DNA from 2 places in the Pseudomonas palmensis genome. Region 2 is predicted to be linked to the other one. Evidence: predicted binding sites of a transcription regulator. Region 2 holds the regulator's gene; the other holds the start of a gene.
The links. Region 2 encodes sigma-54, which starts transcription at its own class of promoters, with help from an activator protein. Its sites were predicted from a motif close to ANTGGCATNNANNTTGCTNT; they were not measured.
Positions count from the first base shown of each region.

Region 1: flhA (flagellar biosynthesis protein FlhA) is a predicted target of sigma-54. The motif match lies at 6,544-6,563, and genes of this name have one in related genera.

Region 1 covers NZ_CP187958.1:450,767-459,487, forward strand. Annotated here, with positions in the region: gene ACPRTJ_RS01985 (chemotaxis protein CheA) at 1-48, opposite strand, end outside; gene ACPRTJ_RS01990 (protein phosphatase CheZ) at 61-849, opposite strand; gene ACPRTJ_RS01995 (chemotaxis response regulator CheY) at 870-1,244, opposite strand; gene fliA (RNA polymerase sigma factor FliA) at 1,349-2,089, opposite strand; gene fleN (flagellar synthesis regulator FleN) at 2,086-2,919, opposite strand; gene flhF (flagellar biosynthesis protein FlhF) at 3,039-4,349, opposite strand; gene flhA (flagellar biosynthesis protein FlhA) at 4,361-6,490, opposite strand; gene flhB (flagellar biosynthesis protein FlhB) at 6,655-7,791, opposite strand; gene fliR (flagellar biosynthetic protein FliR) at 7,794-8,570, opposite strand; gene fliQ (flagellar biosynthesis protein FliQ) at 8,578-8,721, opposite strand, start outside.
Region 2 covers NZ_CP187958.1:1,078,421-1,087,141, reverse strand. Annotated here, with positions in the region: gene rapZ (RNase adapter RapZ) at 1-264, opposite strand, end outside; gene ptsN (PTS IIA-like nitrogen regulatory protein PtsN) at 267-731, opposite strand; gene hpf (ribosome hibernation-promoting factor, HPF/YfiA family) at 744-1,052, opposite strand; gene ACPRTJ_RS05080 (RNA polymerase factor sigma-54) at 1,135-2,628, opposite strand; gene lptB (LPS export ABC transporter ATP-binding protein) at 2,817-3,542, opposite strand; gene lptA (lipopolysaccharide transport periplasmic protein LptA) at 3,543-4,067, opposite strand; gene lptC (LPS export ABC transporter periplasmic protein LptC) at 4,054-4,626, opposite strand; gene ACPRTJ_RS05060 (KdsC family phosphatase) at 4,635-5,159, opposite strand; gene ACPRTJ_RS05055 (KpsF/GutQ family sugar-phosphate isomerase) at 5,160-6,134, opposite strand; gene ACPRTJ_RS05050 (ATP-binding cassette domain-containing protein) at 6,391-7,200, shown strand; gene mlaE (lipid asymmetry maintenance ABC transporter permease subunit MlaE) at 7,200-7,997, shown strand; gene mlaD (outer membrane lipid asymmetry maintenance protein MlaD) at 7,997-8,464, shown strand; gene ACPRTJ_RS05035 (MlaC/ttg2D family ABC transporter substrate-binding protein) at 8,474-8,721, shown strand, end outside.

The sequences.
Region 1 (8,721 bases), 630 kb from region 2:
TTCTACCAGAAAATCCTGGAGGATTTCTTCATCGGCGCCGAAGCTCATTAAACGTGCTCCCTAAAAACCCAGGCTGGACAGCAGATCGTCGACATCGTCCTGACCGGACACAACGTCTTCACGTTTATCGGCATGAATCTGTGGTCCTTCACCCCGAGTCGGATGTTTTTCTTGATCTTTTTCGGCACGCAGCTGGTCGTGGTCATGCTCGATGCCGGCGAACCGGTCGACCTGACTCGCCATCAACACGAGCTTCAGAAGATTGCTTTCTACTTCGGTGACCAGTGCCGTGACGCGCTTGATCACCTGGCCGGTCAGGTCTTGGTAGTCCTGAGCCAGAAGAATGTCGTTGAGATGGCCGGCGACCTTGCGGTTGCCCTCGGCGCTGTGCGTCAGGAAACTGTCGACGCGCTTGACCAGCTCGCGAAACTCCGGAGCCTCGACTTCGCGGCGCATGAAGCGCTGCCAGTCGCCACTCAGGCTGGCCGCCTCGGCACTGAGGTCGTTGAGTACCGGCGTGCTTGCCTCCACCAGGTCCATGGTGCGGTTGGCAGCGCCCTCGGTCAGCTTGACCACGTACGACAGGCGTTCGGTGGCGTCGGTAATCTGCGAGACTTCCTCGGCCTGCGGCATGTGCGGATCGATCTGGAAACTGACGATCGCACTGTGCAGCTCGCGGGTAAGCTTGCCGACTTCCTGGTACAGGCCAAGGTCACGGGTCTGGTTCAGCTGATGGATCAGTTGCACCGCGTCGCCGAACCTGCCTTTTTCAAGGCTGCTGACCAGCTCCTGGGCATGTTTCTTCAGAGTCGACTCGAAGTCGTCCAAAGATGATCTTTTTTGCTCCATAAGCGCCCCCGTGGCGTACCTCAGCTATTGACGCGCTCGAAGATCTTTTCGATCTTTTCTTTCAGCACCTGGGCGGTGAACGGTTTGACCACATAGCCGTTGACGCCCGCCTGGGCGGCTTCGATGATCTGTTCGCGTTTGGCTTCGGCCGTCACCATCAGCACCGGCAGGTGCTTGAGGCGTTCATCCAGACGTACCTTGCGCAGCAGGTCGATACCGGACATGCCGGGCATGTTCCAGTCGGTCACCAGGAAATCGAAGTGACCGCTTTCGAGCATCGGCAACGCGGTGTTGCCGTCGTCGGCTTCCTGGGTATTGGTGAAGCCCAGGTCACGCAACAGGTTCTTGATGATCCGCCGCATCGTCGAAAAATCGTCGACGATGAGGATTTTCATGTCTTTGTTCAATTAGACCTCCAAGCAGTCTTTAACGCGCTCAGCGCTGAACGCGCATTCAATCAATTCGGGCACTACATTTCACGACTGTATGGAACGGCTGCTCAACGCGCCCGCCATTCCCCCAGGCGACCGCGCAAGCGTGCGGCGCACTGGCTGTGCAACTGGCTGACACGCGACTCGCTGACCCCCAGCACCTCGCCGATTTCCTTGAGGTTCAGCTCTTCGTCGTAGTACAGCGCCAGCACCAGGCGCTCGCGCTCGGGCAGGTTGGCGATTGCATCCGCCAGGGCTGCCTGAAAGCGCTCGTCTTCCAGATCGCGCGATGGCTCGAGCTGGGCACTGGCGCCGTCCTCGTGCAGGCCTTCATGTTCGCCGTCCTGCAACAGGTCGTCGAAACTGAACAGGCGACTGCCCAAGGTATCGTTCAAAATCCCGTAATAATCATCGAGACTCAATTGAAGTTCGGCAGCAACCTCGTGATCTTTAGCATCACGACCGGTTTTTGCTTCAATTGCACGAATCGCGTCACTCACCATGCGGGTATTGCGGTGTACCGAACGCGGCGCCCAATCCCCCTTGCGCACCTCGTCGAGCATGGCCCCACGGATGCGGATACCGGCATAGGTCTCGAAACTGGCACCCTTGCTGGAGTCGTACTTGTTGGAGACCTCGAGCAGCCCGATCATGCCGGCCTGGATCAGGTCTTCCACCTGCACACTGGCTGGCAGACGCGCCAGCAGGTGATAGGCAATGCGCTTGACCAAGGGTGCGTACCGCTCGATCAGCTCGTACTGGGCATCACGCGAAGCCTTGCTGTACATCCGATAGCCGCTTGCACTCATAGCACTGGTCCCGCACTGGTCGGTTGCACCAGCCGTTCGACGAAGAACTCCAGATGACCACGCGGGTTGGCAGGCAACGGCCAGCTATCGACCTTCTGAGCAATGGCCTTGAAGGCCAGCGCGCACTTGGAACGCGGAAAGGCTTCGTAGACTGCTCGCTGCTTCTGCACTGCCTTGCGGACACATTCGTCGTAGGGCACAGCACCGACGTATTGTAAGGCGACATCCAGGAAGCGATCCGTGACCTTGGTCAATTTGGCGAACAGATTGCGACCTTCCTGAGGGCTTTGTGCCATGTTGGCCAGCACCCGGAAACGGTTCATGCCGTAATCGCGGTTCAGCAGCTTGATCAGGGCATAGGCGTCAGTGATGGACGTGGGCTCGTCGCACACCACCAGCAGCACTTCCTGGGCCGCGCGCACGAAGCTGACGACCGAATCGCCGATGCCGGCCGCGGTGTCGATGACCAGCACGTCGAGGTTGTCGCCGATCTCGCTGAACGCCTGGATCAGCCCGGCATGCTGGGCCGGCGCCAGGTGCACCATGCTCTGGGTGCCGGAGGCCGCAGGCACGATGCGTACCCCGCCAGGCCCCGGCAGCAGCACGTCGCGCAGCTCGCAGCGGCCCTCGATGACATCGGCCAGCGTGCGTTTGGGGGTCAGGCCGAGCAAGACGTCGACGTTGGCCAGGCCCAGGTCGGCGTCCAGCAGCATGACCCGACGGCCAAGCTCAGCCAGCGCCAATGACAAGTTCACTGACACGTTGGTCTTGCCGACGCCACCTTTGCCGCCTGTCACGGCGATCACCTGTACGGGATGCATGCTGCCCATGTTTGTTCTTTACCTTGTCTTACTTAGACCGAGGCCACATGACTGGCTGCGCTTTCAACACCTGAAAAATGCCTGGCAGACCATTGATGTAGGTACTTTGCAACGTATACACATTTACCTCAGCCGACACGCTTGCCGTCGCTGTGGTACAGATCGGCGAACATGTCGGCCATGGCCTCTTCGCTGGGATCGTCCTGCATTTGTACACTGACCGCGCGACTGACCAGATGGTGCCGGCGCGGCAAGTGCAGATCGTCCGGAATGCGCGGCCCATCGGTCAGATAGGCCACCGGCAACTCATGCGTGATGGCCAGGCTCAGCACCTCGCCCAGGCACGCCGTTTCGTCGAGCTTGGTCAGGATGCAACCGGCCAGCCCGCAGCGCTTGTAGCTGTGGTAGGCAGCGGTCAGCACCTGCTTCTGGCTGGTGGTGGCCAGCACCAGGTAATTCTTGGCCTGGATGCCGCGCCCGGCCAGGGTTTCGAGCTGCATGCGCAGTGCCGGGTCGCTGGCCTGCAGGCCGGCGGTATCGATCAGCACCACGCGCTTGCGCAGCAGAGGGTCCAGGGCCTGGGCCAGCGACTGGCCGGGGTCGACGTGGGTCACCGACACATTCAGGATGCGCCCCAGGGTCTTGAGTTGTTCCTGGGCGCCGATGCGAAAGCTGTCCATGCTCACCAGCGCGATGTTCTGCGCGCCGTACTTGAGCACATAGCGCGCCGCCAGCTTGGCCAGGGTGGTGGTCTTGCCCATGCCGGCCGGGCCGACCATGGCGATCACGCCGCCCTCTTCGATCGGCTCGATTTCCGGCACCTGGATCATGCGGGCCAGGTGCGCCAGCAGCATGCGCCAGGCCTGGCGGGGCTCTTCGATGTCGGCAGTGATGTCCAGCACCTCGCGGGCCAGCGGCCCGGCGATGCCGATGCGCTGCAGGCGGCGCCAGAGGTTGGCCTGGTGCGGCTTGCTGCCCTGCAGCTGGGTCCAGGCCAGCGAGCCGAGCTGCACTTCGAGCAGCTCGCGCAGGCCCGAGAGCTCCGAACGCATGGAATCGAACAGACGCTGATCGACCGGCGCCGGGGCTGCTGCCTGAGGCCGCACGGGGGCCTCGACCTGCGGCTCTACCAGCGGCTCGGAGGCGGTCAGCGGCAGGCCGGCGAACAACTGGCGGTTGCCCTCCTCGCCTTCGACCCGGCTGCTGAGCTCGGCCTGCGCGGTGACGATGCGCGACTGGGTCTTGCGCAGTTCGTCCTCGAGCTCGACGTTCGGCACCCGCGGCGCAAGCGCGGACAGCTTGTAGTCCAGCGCCGCCGTCAGCTCGACACCGCCAGCAATCCGTCGGTTGCCGATGATGGCGGCCTCTGCCCCCAGCTCATCACGAACCAGCTTCATGGCCTGACGCATATCAGCGGCGAAAAAACGCTTAACTTGCATATCCCACTACCTCAGCCGTTGGGGCCTACTGTGGCAACGATGGTAACTTGCTTGTTGTCAGGTATTTCCTGATACGCCAAAACATGCAAATTCGGTACAGCCAGGCGGCCAAAACGCGACAGCATCTGTCGAACGGGTCCTGCGACCAGCAGGATTGCAGGTTGCCCTTGCATCTCCTGACGCTGGGCGGCCTCGATCAACGAACGCTGAAGCTTTTCGGCCATGCTCGGCTCAAGAAGAACACCATCTTCCTGACCCTGCCCGGCCCTTTGCAAACTATTGAGCAAAATCTGTTCCAACCTTGGCTCAAGCGTGATCACAGGCAGCTCGGACTCAGTTCCTACAATGCTTTGCACGATTGCGCGGCTCAATCCTACGCGCACCGAAGCCACCAGCGCGGCGGTATCTTGACTCTTGGCGGCATTGTTGGCGATGGCTTCGGCAATGGTGCGGATGTCGCGCACCGGCACCTGCTCGGCCAGCAACGCCTGCAGCACCTTGAGCAGACCAGACAGCGGCAGCACCCCCGGCACCAGTTCCTCGGCCAGCTTGGGCGAGCCCTTGGCCAGGACCTGCAGCAGTTGCTGTACCTCTTCGTGACCGATCAGCTCGTGGCAATGCTTGTAGAGGATCTGGTTGAGGTGGGTGGCGACCACGGTGCTCGCGTCCACCACGGTGTAGCCCAGCGATTGCGCCTGGCTGCGCTGGGCCACATCGATCCACACTGCCTCCAGGCCGAAGGCCGGGTCCCTGGCGGCGATGCCGTTGAGGTTGCCGAACACCTGCCCCGGGTTGATCGCCAGTTCGCGGTCGGGGTAGATCTCGGCCTCGGCCAGGATCACCCCCATCAGCGTCAGGCGGTAGGCGCTGGGGGCCAGGTCGAGGTTGTCGCGGATGTGCACGGTGGGCATCAGGAAGCCCAGGTCCTGGGACAGCTTCTTGCGTACCCCCTTGATCCGCGCCAGCAACTGCCCACCCTGGTTGCGGTCCACCAGCGGGATCAGCCGGTAGCCGACTTCCAGGCCGATCATGTCGATCGGGGTAACGTCGTCCCAGCCCAGCTCCTTGGTTTCCTGAGCACGCTGCGGCGACGGCAGCAGGTCCTGCTGGCGCTGCACTTCCTGCTGTGCCTTGACCTTGGCCTGGTTCTGCTTGCGCCACACCAGGTAAGCGCCGCCCGCGGCCATCAGGCCGAGGCTGAGGAATGCCACGTGCGGCATGCCCGGCACCAGCCCCATGACGATCATCAGGCCGCCGGACACGGCCAGCGCCTTGGGCGAATCGAACATCTGCCGGTTGATCTGCTTGCCCATTTCCTCGGAGCCCGAGGCACGGGTAACCATGATCGCGGCGGCGGTGGACAGCAGCAGCGAAGGCAACTGCGCCACCAAACCGTCACCGATGGTGAGCAGCGCATACACGCGACCGGCGTCGCCGAAGGTCATGCCGTGCTGGAAGATACCCACGGCCATGCCGCCGATCAGGTTGATGAACAGGATCAGCAGGCCGGCGATGGCGTCACCGCGCACGAACTTGCTGGCACCGTCCATCGAACCGTAGAACTCGGCCTCCTGGGCCACTTCGGTACGCCGTGCCTTGGCCTGGGCCTGGTCGATCAGGCCGGCGTTGAGGTCGGCGTCGATGGCCATCTGCTTGCCGGGCATGGCGTCGAGGGTGAAGCGCGCGCTCACCTCGGAAATGCGCCCGGCACCCTTGGTCACCACCACGAAGTTGATGATCATGAGGATCGCGAACACCACGATACCGACCACGTAGTTGCCGCCGATCACCACCTCGCCGAAGGCCTGGATCACCTTGCCCGCGGCTTCGTGGCCGTCGTGGCCGTGGAGCATCACCACCCGCGTGGACGCCACGTTCAGCGCCAGGCGCAGCAGCGTGGCCACCAGCAGGATGGTCGGAAACACGGCGAAATCCAGCGGGCGCAAGGCGTACACGCACACCAGCAGCACAACGATGGACAGGGCGATGTTGAAGGTGAAGAACACGTCGAGCAGGAACGGCGGGATCGGCAACATCATCATTGCCAACATCACCAGCAGCAACAGCGGCACCCCCAGGTTGCCCCGGCCGAGCCCGGACAGGTTGCTACGGGCGCTGTTGATTAACTGAGAGCGATCCACCGATATTCCTCTTCAAGCAAACTTTTGACGCCATGCGGGCGCTTGGCGCTGCTATTGCAAGAAGCTTTCCAACTTTGGATTAGTGACGCGACCTTCGCCGACACTGCCGGCTCCTGCAGCGAAGGGGCCGGCACCTCGGCGCCGACGGGAAGAGCTCAAACGGTTCAGGAATCGCGGCGCAGGTCCGGCGGAATCGGCAGATCCTTGAGCGGCTCCGGCGCCTTGCCCTTGCCCGCCCGGTGCTGGCGAATCTGATACACGTAGGCCAGCACCTGGGCCACGGCCAGGTAGAGGCCGGCCGGGATCTCTTCCTCGAGCTCGGTGGAGTAGAAGATCGAACGCGCCAGCTCAGGCGATTCCAGCACCTGGATGTTGTGGGCATTGGCGATTTCGCGAATCTTCAGCGCCAGGAAATCGGTGCCCTTGGCCAGCAGCGTCGGCGCATTGCCCTTCTCGGGGTCGTACTTGAGCGCCACCGCATAGTGGGTCGGGTTGGTGATGATCACGTCGGCATCGGGGATCGCCGCCATCATGCGCCGCTGCGACATCTCGCGCTGCAACTGGCGAATACGCTGCTTGACCTCCGGCTTGCCCTCGCTGTTCTTGTACTCGTCGCGCACCTCCTGCTTGGTCATCAGCAGCTTCTTGTGCGACTGGTACAGCTGCAACGGCACGTCCACCAGGGCAATCAGCAACAGGCCGGCGGCCATCCACAGGGCACTCCAGCCCACCACCTGCACGCTGTGGATGATCGCCTGCTCCAGCGGCTCGTTGGCAATGGCCAGCAGGTCGTCACGGTCCGACGACAACACCACCAGCGCCACGATCAGGATCACGAAGAACTTCGCCAGGGCCTTGAGCAGCTCGGTCAGTGCGTTCAGGGAAAACATGCGCTTGATCCCCGACAGTGGGTTCATGCGGCTGAACTTGGGCGCCAGGGTGCCGCCGGCAAACAGCCAGCCACCCAGCGAGATCGGCCCGATGAAAGCCACGATCAGCGCCACCAGCAATACCGGCTGCAGCGCCATCAGGGCCATCTTGCCCGAGGCCAGCAAGAAGGTGCCCATCGAGCGCTCGTCGATCAGCGTGTCGCGCGACAGGGTGAAGTTGATGCGCATGATGTCCATCAGCACTTCGGCCAGGCCACCACCGAACACCAGCAGGCCACCGGCCCCGGCCAGGGTCACCACCACCGTGTTGAGCTCCTTGGAACGGGCGATCTCGCCCTTCTCGCGGGCGTCCTTCTTCTTTTTCTCCGTGGGGTCTTCTGTCTTGTCCTGACCGCTTTCGCTCTCTGCCATGCTCAGCTCGCCCTCGCCAGCTCACGCAGCCACTGCAGGGCCTCGGAGGCCAGCGCCTGGTAATGGGAAAGGATGTCGGCCAGGACAACCCAGAAAATCCCGAGCCCCAGCACCAGGGTCAACGGGAAACCGATGGAGAAGATGTTCAGCTGCGGCGCTGCACGGGTCATCACGCCGAAGGCGATGTTCACCACCAGCAGCGCGGTGATCGCCGGCAACACCAGCAGCAGCGCCGCGCCCAGCACCCAGCTCAGCCGCCCGACCAGGTCCCAGTAGTGGTTGACCATCAGGCCGGTGCCCACCGGCAAGGTGGTGAAGCTCTCGGTGATCACCTCGAACACCACCAGGTGCCCGTTCATCGACAGGAACAGCAGCGTCACCAGCATGCTCAGGAACTGGCTGACCACCGCCACGTTGACGCCGTTGACCGGGTCGACCATGGAGGCGAAGGCCATGCCCATCTGGATGGCCACCACCTGCCCGGCCACTACGAATATCTGGAAGAACAGTTGCAGCGACAGGCCGAATACCGCACCGATGAGGATCTGCTCGGCAATCAGCAGCAGCCCGCTGAGCGACAGCGGATTGACTTCGGGCATCGGCGGCAGGCCCGGCACCACCACCACGGTGATCGCCAGGGCCAGGTACAGGCGGATACGCCCCGGCACCATCTTGGTCCCGATGATGGGCATGGTCATCAGCACGGCGGCAATGCGAAACAGCGGCAGGATGAAGCTCGCCACCCAGGTGGCGATCTGCGCATCGGTCAACTGGAGCATCGCGCGCTCAGCCGATCAACTGGGGAATGCTGCCGTACAACGACAGGATGTATTCCATGAACTTCTGCACCAGCCAGGGCCCGGCCACGATCAGCGTGATCAGCATCACCAGCAGGCGCGGCAGAAAGCTCAGGGTCTGTTCGTTGATCTG
Region 2 (8,721 bases):
CACCACATCGCAATGGATGTGCTTGCTGCGGGCATCCTCCAGCAGCTCGGGGAAGCGGCTCAGGTGGCTGGGCAGGTTGCGCGCGTCGATGGAAACGGCCACCAGCGGCTGCAGCAGCTCGGTATTGATCAGTGCGTTTTCGGCCAGTTGCGGCAACAGCCCGGCAGGCAGGTTGTCGATGCAGTAGTAGCCGTTGTCCTCAAGTACCGCGAGCGCGGTGCTCTTGCCGGAGCCGGAGCGACCGCTGACGATGATCAAGCGCATGTTCAGTGCCCGTTTTGCACGTCCAGTACGACCTGGTACAGGGATTGGCTATCGGTGGCCGCGCGCAGTTTGTCGCGCACGTCCTTGCGGTCGAGCATGCTGGCGATCTGGCGCAGCAGCTCAAGGTGCGCATCGGTGGCGGCTTCCGGGACCAGCAGCAGAAACAGCAGGTCGACGGGAGCGCCATCGATGGCGTCGAAGTCGATGGGAGCGTCCAGGTGCAGCAGGGCGCTTACCGGTTTTTCACAACCTTTCAAGCGGCAGTGCGGGATGGCGATACCATTGCCGAAGCCGGTCGAACCCAGTTTTTCACGGGCGATCAGGCTCTCGAACACGGTTTGGGTGTCCAGCTCGGGTACTTCCTTGCCGATCAGATTGGCAATCTGTTCGAGCGCACGCTTTTTACTGCCGCCCGGCACGTTCACGAGGGAACGGCCGGGGGTCAGGATATCTTCTAGTCGGATCATGGGTGGGGGGGATCAGCGGGCCGCTGCACCTTGCAGGAGGCTTTGCTGTTTTTCCTTGTGTTTTTTCAGTTGGCGGTCGAGCTTGTCGGTAAGGGCGTCGATCGCTGCATACATGTCTTGATGTTCGGCGTTGGCAACCACTTCGCCGCCCGGGATCTGCAAGGTAGCCTCAATTTTCTGCTGAAGCTTTTCGACCTTCATGATCACCGTCACGTTGGTGATCTTGTCGAAGTGACCCTCCAGTCGTTTCAGCTTCTGCTCGACATACTCGCGCAGTGGCGGAGTGACTTCTACATGCTGTCCACTGATATTGACTTGCATACAGCTTCTCCTTTTGTTGCCGGTGCATAAGAGGCAGGTGTTGCGCCTGCCACTGAATTGCGGTGGCACATCTCAGGGGATGTCACATCAATCGCTTGCGTTCGCTCGACGGTGCAATGCCAAGGGACTCGCGGTACTTGGCGACGGTGCGACGGGCTACCTGGATGCCTTGTGCCTCCAGTAAACCAGCGATCTTGCTGTCACTCAATGGCTTTTTCTGATTTTCAGCCGCGACCAGTTTCTTGATGATCGCGCGGATCGCCGTGGACGAGCATTCGCCGCCCTCGGAGGTGCTCACGTGGCTCGAGAAAAAGTATTTCAGTTCGTAGATGCCGCGCGGGGTGTGCATGTATTTCTGCGTGGTCACCCGCGAAATGGTCGACTCGTGCATGCCCACCGCCTCGGCGATATCGTGCAGTACCAGCGGTTTCATCGCCTCGTCGCCGTGGTCGAGAAAGCCGCGCTGGTGCTCGACGATCTGCGTGGCCACCTTCATCAGCGTCTCGTTGCGGCTCTGCAGGCTCTTGATGAACCAGCGCGCCTCCTGCAACTGGTTGCGCATGAAGGTGTTGTCGGCGCTGGTGTCGGCGCGACGCACGAAGCCGGCGTATTGCGGGTTGACCCGCAGGCGCGGCACGGCTTCCTGGTTCAGCTCGACCAGCCAGCGGTCGGAATCCTTGCGCACGATGACATCGGGCACCACGTATTCGGCTTCGCTGGACTCGATCTGCGAGCCGGGGCGCGGGTTGAGGCTCTGTACCAGTTCGATGACCTGGCGCAGTTCGTCTTCCTTGAGCTTCATGCGACGCATCAGCTGGCTGTAGTCGCGGCTGCCGAGCAGGTCGATGTAGTCGCTGACCAGGCGCTGCGCCTCGGCCATCCACTGCGTACGCGGCGGCAGCTGGCGCAGTTGCAGCAGCAGGCATTCGCTGAGGTTGCGGGCACCGATGCCGGCGGGCTCGAACTGCTGGATACGGTGCAGCACGGCCTCGACTTCGTCGAGTTCGATGTCCAGTTCCGGGTCGAACGACTCGCACACCTCTTCGAGGGTTTCCTCGAGATAGCCCTGGTTGTTGATGCAGTCGATCAGCGTCACGGCAATCAGCCGGTCGGTGTCGGACATCGGTGCCAGGTTGAGCTGCCACAGCAGGTGGCTCTGCAGGCTCTCGCCGGCAGAGGTGCGGGTGGTGAAGTCCCACTCGTCATCGTCATTGCTGGGCAGGCTGCTGGCGCTGGTCTGGTAGATGTCTTCCCAGGCCGTGTCGACCGGCAGTTCGTTGGGGATGCGCTCGTTCCATTCGCCTTCTTCGAGGTTGTCCACCGTGGGGGCGGACTCCTGGAAGCTGCTCTCCTGAGGTTCGGCAACCGGCTTGGTCTCGGCGTTGTCGGCCATCGGGTCGCTGTTGTCGAAATCCTCGCCTTCTTCCTGGCGTTCGAGCATCGGGTTGGACTCCAGCGCCTCCTGGATTTCCTGTTGCAGGTCCAGGGTGGAGAGCTGGAGCAGTCGGATAGCCTGTTGCAACTGAGGAGTCATCGTCAGTTGCTGGCCCATTCTTAGGACGAGCGATGGTTTCATGGCTGGGGCTTAACACCTTATTCGCCGGCGCACAGGCGCCATCTACTACAAGGGCGCGAGAGGCGCCAACTTTAAGCAAATTATATGCCTGAAATCAAAGCGTTTGCCTAGAGCGCTGGAACAATTAACCCCGGGTGGAGCCATTTGCCAGCGCCCAGGCAGCGCCATGTTCAGCCATGTGCCGCAGCTTACAGGCGGAACTCGTGGCCGAGGTACACCTCTTTCACCAGGTCGTTGGCCAGGATGGTCTGTGCATCGCCTTCGGCGATCAACTGGCCATCGTTGACGATGTAGGCGGTCTCGCAGATATCCAGGGTTTCACGGACGTTGTGGTCGGTGATCAGCACGCCGATGCCCTTGGCCTTGAGGTGGTGGATGATCTGCTTGATGTCGCCCACGGAGATCGGGTCGACACCGGCGAAAGGTTCGTCGAGCAGGATGAACTTGGGCGCGGTGGCCAGTGCCCGGGCAATCTCCACCCTGCGCCGCTCACCACCGGACAGGCTCATGCCCAGGTTGTCGCGGATGTGGCTGATGTGAAATTCCTGCAGCAGGCTTTCAAGCTCCTTGCGGCGACCATCGCGGTCGAGCTCCTTGCGGGTCTCGAGGATCGCCATGATGTTGTCGGCCACCGACAGCTTGCGAAAGATCGAGGCTTCCTGCGGCAGGTAGCCGATGCCGGCACGTGCGCGACCATGCATGGGCTGGTGGCTGACGTCCAGGTCGTCGATCAGCACGCGGCCCTGGTCGGCCTGTACCAGGCCGACGATCATGTAGAAGCAGGTGGTCTTGCCGGCGCCGTTGGGGCCGAGCAGGCCGACGATCTGGCCGCTGTCGATGGACAGGCTGACATCACGCACGACTTGCCGGCTTTTGTAGGCCTTGGCCAGGTGCTGGGCTTTGAGGGTTGCCATCTACTCGGCCTTCTTCTTCGGCTGGATCACCATGTCGATGCGCGGACGCGACTCGGTGACTTTGCCACCGCGACCAGCGGTAGCGATCTGCTTCACCGTGTCGTAGACGATTTTCTCGCCTTCGGTGGTGTTGCCTTCATTAATGACCTTGGCGCGGTCGATCAGCACGATGCGGTTCTGTGGCGCATTGTACTGAATGGTCTTGCCGTAGCCCTGCATCTTGTCCGGCTTGGCTGCGCTCTGCTGCTGCTCGAAGTAGGCCAGGTTGCCCACCGAGGTCACGACGTCGATATCGCCGGAGGCAGTGCGGGTGATGGTCACGGTGTTGCCTTTGATCATCATCGAGCCCTGGGTGATGATCACGTCACCGGTATAGGTGGCAACGCCTTTCTTGTCATCCAGTTGAGCCTGGTCAGCCTGGATACGGATAGGCTGATCACGGTCGTTCGGCAGGGCCCAGGCGCTCGCGCTTCCCAGTGCTGCGCTCAGGCTGAGCAAAAAGGGGAGGGTTTTAACGAGCCTCATACTGTCCTCTTACGTTGGACAGCAGGTTCATCCTGCCGTCTTTCAGATACGCTTTCATTCCCTTGCCCGTAGTTGTGCCACCGGCGCCGTCGATTCTAACGGCTTGCTCGGTCTGCGCATATTGCTTCTGCGGGAAGACTGTCATGCGGGTGGTGGTAATGATGGTTTCGCGGTTCTGGTCGTCGGTGCGGGCAACCCGCACGTTGTCGATCAGTTCCACTTCGGTGCCGTCCGGGTTGACCTCGCCGCGGGTGCTCTGCACGTGCCACGGGTAGGCGGTACCGCGGTACATGTTGAGGTCCGGCGTGGTCAGCAGCGTCACTTCGCTGGCCTTGAGGTGTTCGACCTTGTCGGCGGTCATCTCGTACTGCAGCTTGCCATCGGGCAGAAACTGCACGCTGTGGGCATTGATGGCGTAGTAGTCGATGGCGCTTTCGTCGACCTGCGCTGCGGGCTCGTCGAGGAACGTCTCGGGGCTGATGTTCCAGTAGCCGACCGCTGCAAACAAGGCAGCGATCACACTGAACAGCGCGATATTGCGGATCTTTTTACTGAACATGGATCGCTCTACAGGTAGTTGGCATTCGCCGCGTCCAGGTTGCCCTGGGCTTGCAGGATCAGTTCGCAGAACTCGCGGGCTGCGCCTTCGCCACCGCGCGCAAGGGTCACGCCATGGGCGTGCTGGCGCACGAACGGAGCGGCACTGGCTACGGCCATGCCCAGGCCGACCCGGCGAATCACCGGCAGGTCTGGCAGGTCGTCGCCCAGGTAGGCAACCTGTTCATAGCTTAGGCCCAGTTGACCAAGAAGGTCGTCGAGCACCACCAGTTTATCTTCGCGGCCCTGGTACAGGTGCGGGATGCCGAGGTTTTTCGCACGACGTTCGACCACCGGCGTCTTGCGCCCGCTGATGATCGCGGTGGTCACGCCCGAGTTCATGAGCATCTTGATGCCCTGGCCGTCGAGGGTGTTGAAGGTCTTGAATTCGCTGCCGTCCTCGAGAAAGTACAGGCGACCGTCGGTCAGCACGCCGTCCACATCGAATACCGCCAGCTTGATGGCCTTGCCGCGTTGCAGCAGATCGTCGTTCATTTACATCACTCCGGCGCGCAGCAGGTCGTGCATGTTCAGGGCGCCGACCGGCTGGTCGAGCGTGTCCACCACCACCAGCGCGCTGATCTTGTGGTCTTCCATGATCTTCAGGGCCTCGGCCGCGAGCATCTCGGCGCGGGCGGTCTTGCCGTGTACGGTCATCACTTCGTCGATCAGCGTGGTGTGCACGTCGATGTTGCGATCCAGGCTGCGGCGCAGGTCGCCGTCGGTGAACACCCCGGCCAGGCGGCCGTCGCTTTCGCGCACCACGGTCATGCCCAAACCTTTGCGAGACATTTCAAGCAGGGCGTCCTTGAGTAGCGTGCCGCGCTGAACCTGGGGCAGTTCGTCACCGCCGTGCATCACGTTCTCGACCTTGAGCAGCAGGCGTCGGCCCAAGGCACCGCCCGGGTGCGAGAAGGCGAAGTCTTCGGCGGTGAAGCCGCGCGCCTCGAGCAGGGCGATGGCCAGGGCGTCGCCGAGTACCAGCGCAGCGGTGGTGGAGGACGTCGGGGCCAGGTTCAGCGGGCAGGCCTCCTGGCCCACGCGGGCGTCCAGGTTGACCTCGGCGGCCTTGGCCAGCGGCGAGTCGGGGTTGCCGGTGAGGCTGATGAGCTTGATGCCCAGGCGCTTGATCAGTGGCAGCAGGGTCACGATTTCGTTGGTGGTGCCCGAGTTGGACAGTGCCAGGATGATGTCGTCCCGGGTGATCATGCCCATGTCGCCGTGGCTGGCCTCGGCGGGATGAACGAAGAACGACGTGGTGCCGGTGCTGGCCAGGGTGGCGGCAATCTTGTTGCCGATGTGCCCGGATTTGCCCATGCCCACCACCACGACCCGGCCCTTGCTGGCCAGGATCAGCTCGCAGGCCTTGACGAAATCGGCGTCGATATGGGCCAGCAGGCCCTCTACCGCTTCAATCTCGAGACGGATGGTGCGCTGTGCGGATTGGATCAGGTCGGTGGATTGGCTCATGTCGTAGATCGGATTGCCTGATGAAAAGGCGGGGATTATAGCGGTAATGCGCCAAAGCCTCACCTGTGATTGCAAGGATGCTCTGCCAGAAACCTTAAGTGAGCCTTAACTTGAGCTGAACAGCCTCGGTGATGGCCTTGGGGTGGCTCTATCAGCGGTGCTATAGTTCGCCGCCTGTTCGGCCCGCTCGGAGCGTGCGTGCCTCCATGAAGGAGGTTGGCGTCTGAGTGAAAAGGCTGCATCGCAAGGAGTTTAGATGAGCGTTGATAACGCCTACGCGGTCGAATTGAAGGGCGTGACCTTCAAGCGCGGCGCGCGCAGCATCTTCAATAATGTCGACATACGCATTCCCCGCGGCAAGGTTACCGGCATCATGGGGCCTTCCGGGTGCGGCAAGACCACGCTGCTGCGTCTGATGGGCGCGCAACTGCGCCCTGCCAGCGGCGAGGTGTGGGTGGCCGGGCAAAACCTGCCGACCCTGTCGCGCAGCGACCTGTTCGACGCGCGCAAGCACATGGGCGTGCTGTTCCAGAGCGGTGCACTGTTCACCGACCTCGACGTGTTCGAGAACGTCGCCTTCCCGCTGCGGGTGCATACCCAGCTGCCCGAGGAAATGATCCGCGACATCGTGCTGATGAAGCTGCAGGCCGTGGGCTTGCGCGGTGCCATCGAACTGATGCCCGACGAACTGTCCGGCGGCATGAAGCGCCGTGTGGCGCTGGCCCGGGCGATTGCCCTGGACCCGCAGATCCTCATGTACGACGAACCTTTCGTCGGCCAGGACCCGATCGCCATGGGCGTGCTGGTACGCCTGATCCGCCTGCTCAACGATGCGCTGGGCATCACCAGCATCGTGGTTTCGCACGATCTTGCAGAAACCGCGAGCATTGCCGACTACCTGTATGTGGTGGGGGACGGCCAGGTACTGGGCCAGGGTACGCCGCAGGAGCTGATGGAGTCGGACAACCCGCGTATCCGCCAATTCATGAAAGGCGATCCGGATGGCCCGGTGCCCTTTCATTTTCCTGCGCCTGATTACCGCGCCGATCTGTTGGGGAAGCGTTGATGCGCAGAAAGTCATTGCTCGAACGTATTCGTCTGTTTGGTCGCTCCGCGATCGACGTGGTGGCCGTGCTGGGGCGCTCCTGCCTGTTCCTGCTGCATGCCCTGGTGGGGCGCGGCGGGATTGGCGGCGGGTTCCAGTTGCTGGTCAAGCAGCTGTACTCGGTCGGCGTGATGTCGCTGGCCATCATCGTCGTGTCCGGCGTGTTCATCGGCATGGTGCTGGCCCTGCAGGGCTTCAGCATCCTCACCAAGTACGGTTCGGAACAGGCGGTGGGGCAGATGGTTGCCCTGACCCTGCTGCGTGAACTGGGCCCGGTGGTGACCGCGCTGCTGTTCGCCGGGCGGGCCGGGTCGGCGCTGACGGCCGAAATCGGCAACATGAAATCCACCGAGCAGCTGTCGAGCCTGGAGATGATCGGCGTCGACCCGCTCAAGTACATCGTTGCACCGCGCCTGTGGGCCGGCTTCATCTCGCTGCCGCTGCTGGCGATGATCTTCAGCGTGGTCGGCATCTGGGGCGGGTCCTGGGTGGCGGTGGACTGGCTGGGAGTCTATGAAGGTTCCTTCTGGTCGAACATGCAGAACAGCGTTTCGTTCGTCGACGATGTACTCAACGGGGTGCTCAAGAGCCTCGTGTTTGCCTTCGTCGTCACCTGGATTGCCGTATTCCAAGGCTATGACTGTGAGCCCACTTCAGAGGGGATCAGCCGTGCCACTACCAAGACCGTGGTCTATGCCTCGCTGGCAGTCCTGGGTCTGGACTTTATTCTGACCGCCTTGATGTTTGGAGATTTCTGATGCAAAACCGCACCCTGGAAATCGGTGTCGGCCTGTTCCTCCTGGCCGGGATCCTGGCACTGCTTCTGCTGGCCCTGCGCGTCAGCGGCCTGTCCGCCAGCCCGAGCAGCGATACCTATAAACTTTACGCCTACTTCGACAATATCGCCGGTTTGACTGTCAGAGCTAAAGTGACCATGGCCGGTGTAACCATCGGCAAGGTCACGGCCATCGATCTGGACCGCGATACCTATACCGGTCGGGTGACGTTGCAGCTGGAAAAACGCGTCGACAACCTGCCGACCGATTCCACCGCCTCGATCCTGACCGCCGGGTTGCTCGGCGAGAAGTACATCGGCATCAGCGTGGGCGGTGAGGAGGCGGTGCTCAAGGAAGGTGGAACCATCCATGACACCCAGTCGGCGCTGGTACTGGAAGATCTGATTGGCAAGTTTTTGCTCAATACCGTTGGCAAAGAAGCTAAATAAGGAGTTTCCATGATTTCCATCCTGCGACGCGGCCTGTTGGTATTGCTGGCGAGCCTGCCGTTGATGGCCGTTGCGGCCACGCAATCGCCCAAAGAAGTGATCCAGACCACCACCACGCAACTGCTGTCCGACCTCAAGGCGAACAAGGAGCAGTACAAGGCCAACCCCAGCGCGTTCTACGATGCGCTCAACGCCAACCTGGGACCGGTGGTGGATGCCGATGGCATCTCCCGCAGCATCATGACGGTCAAGTACTC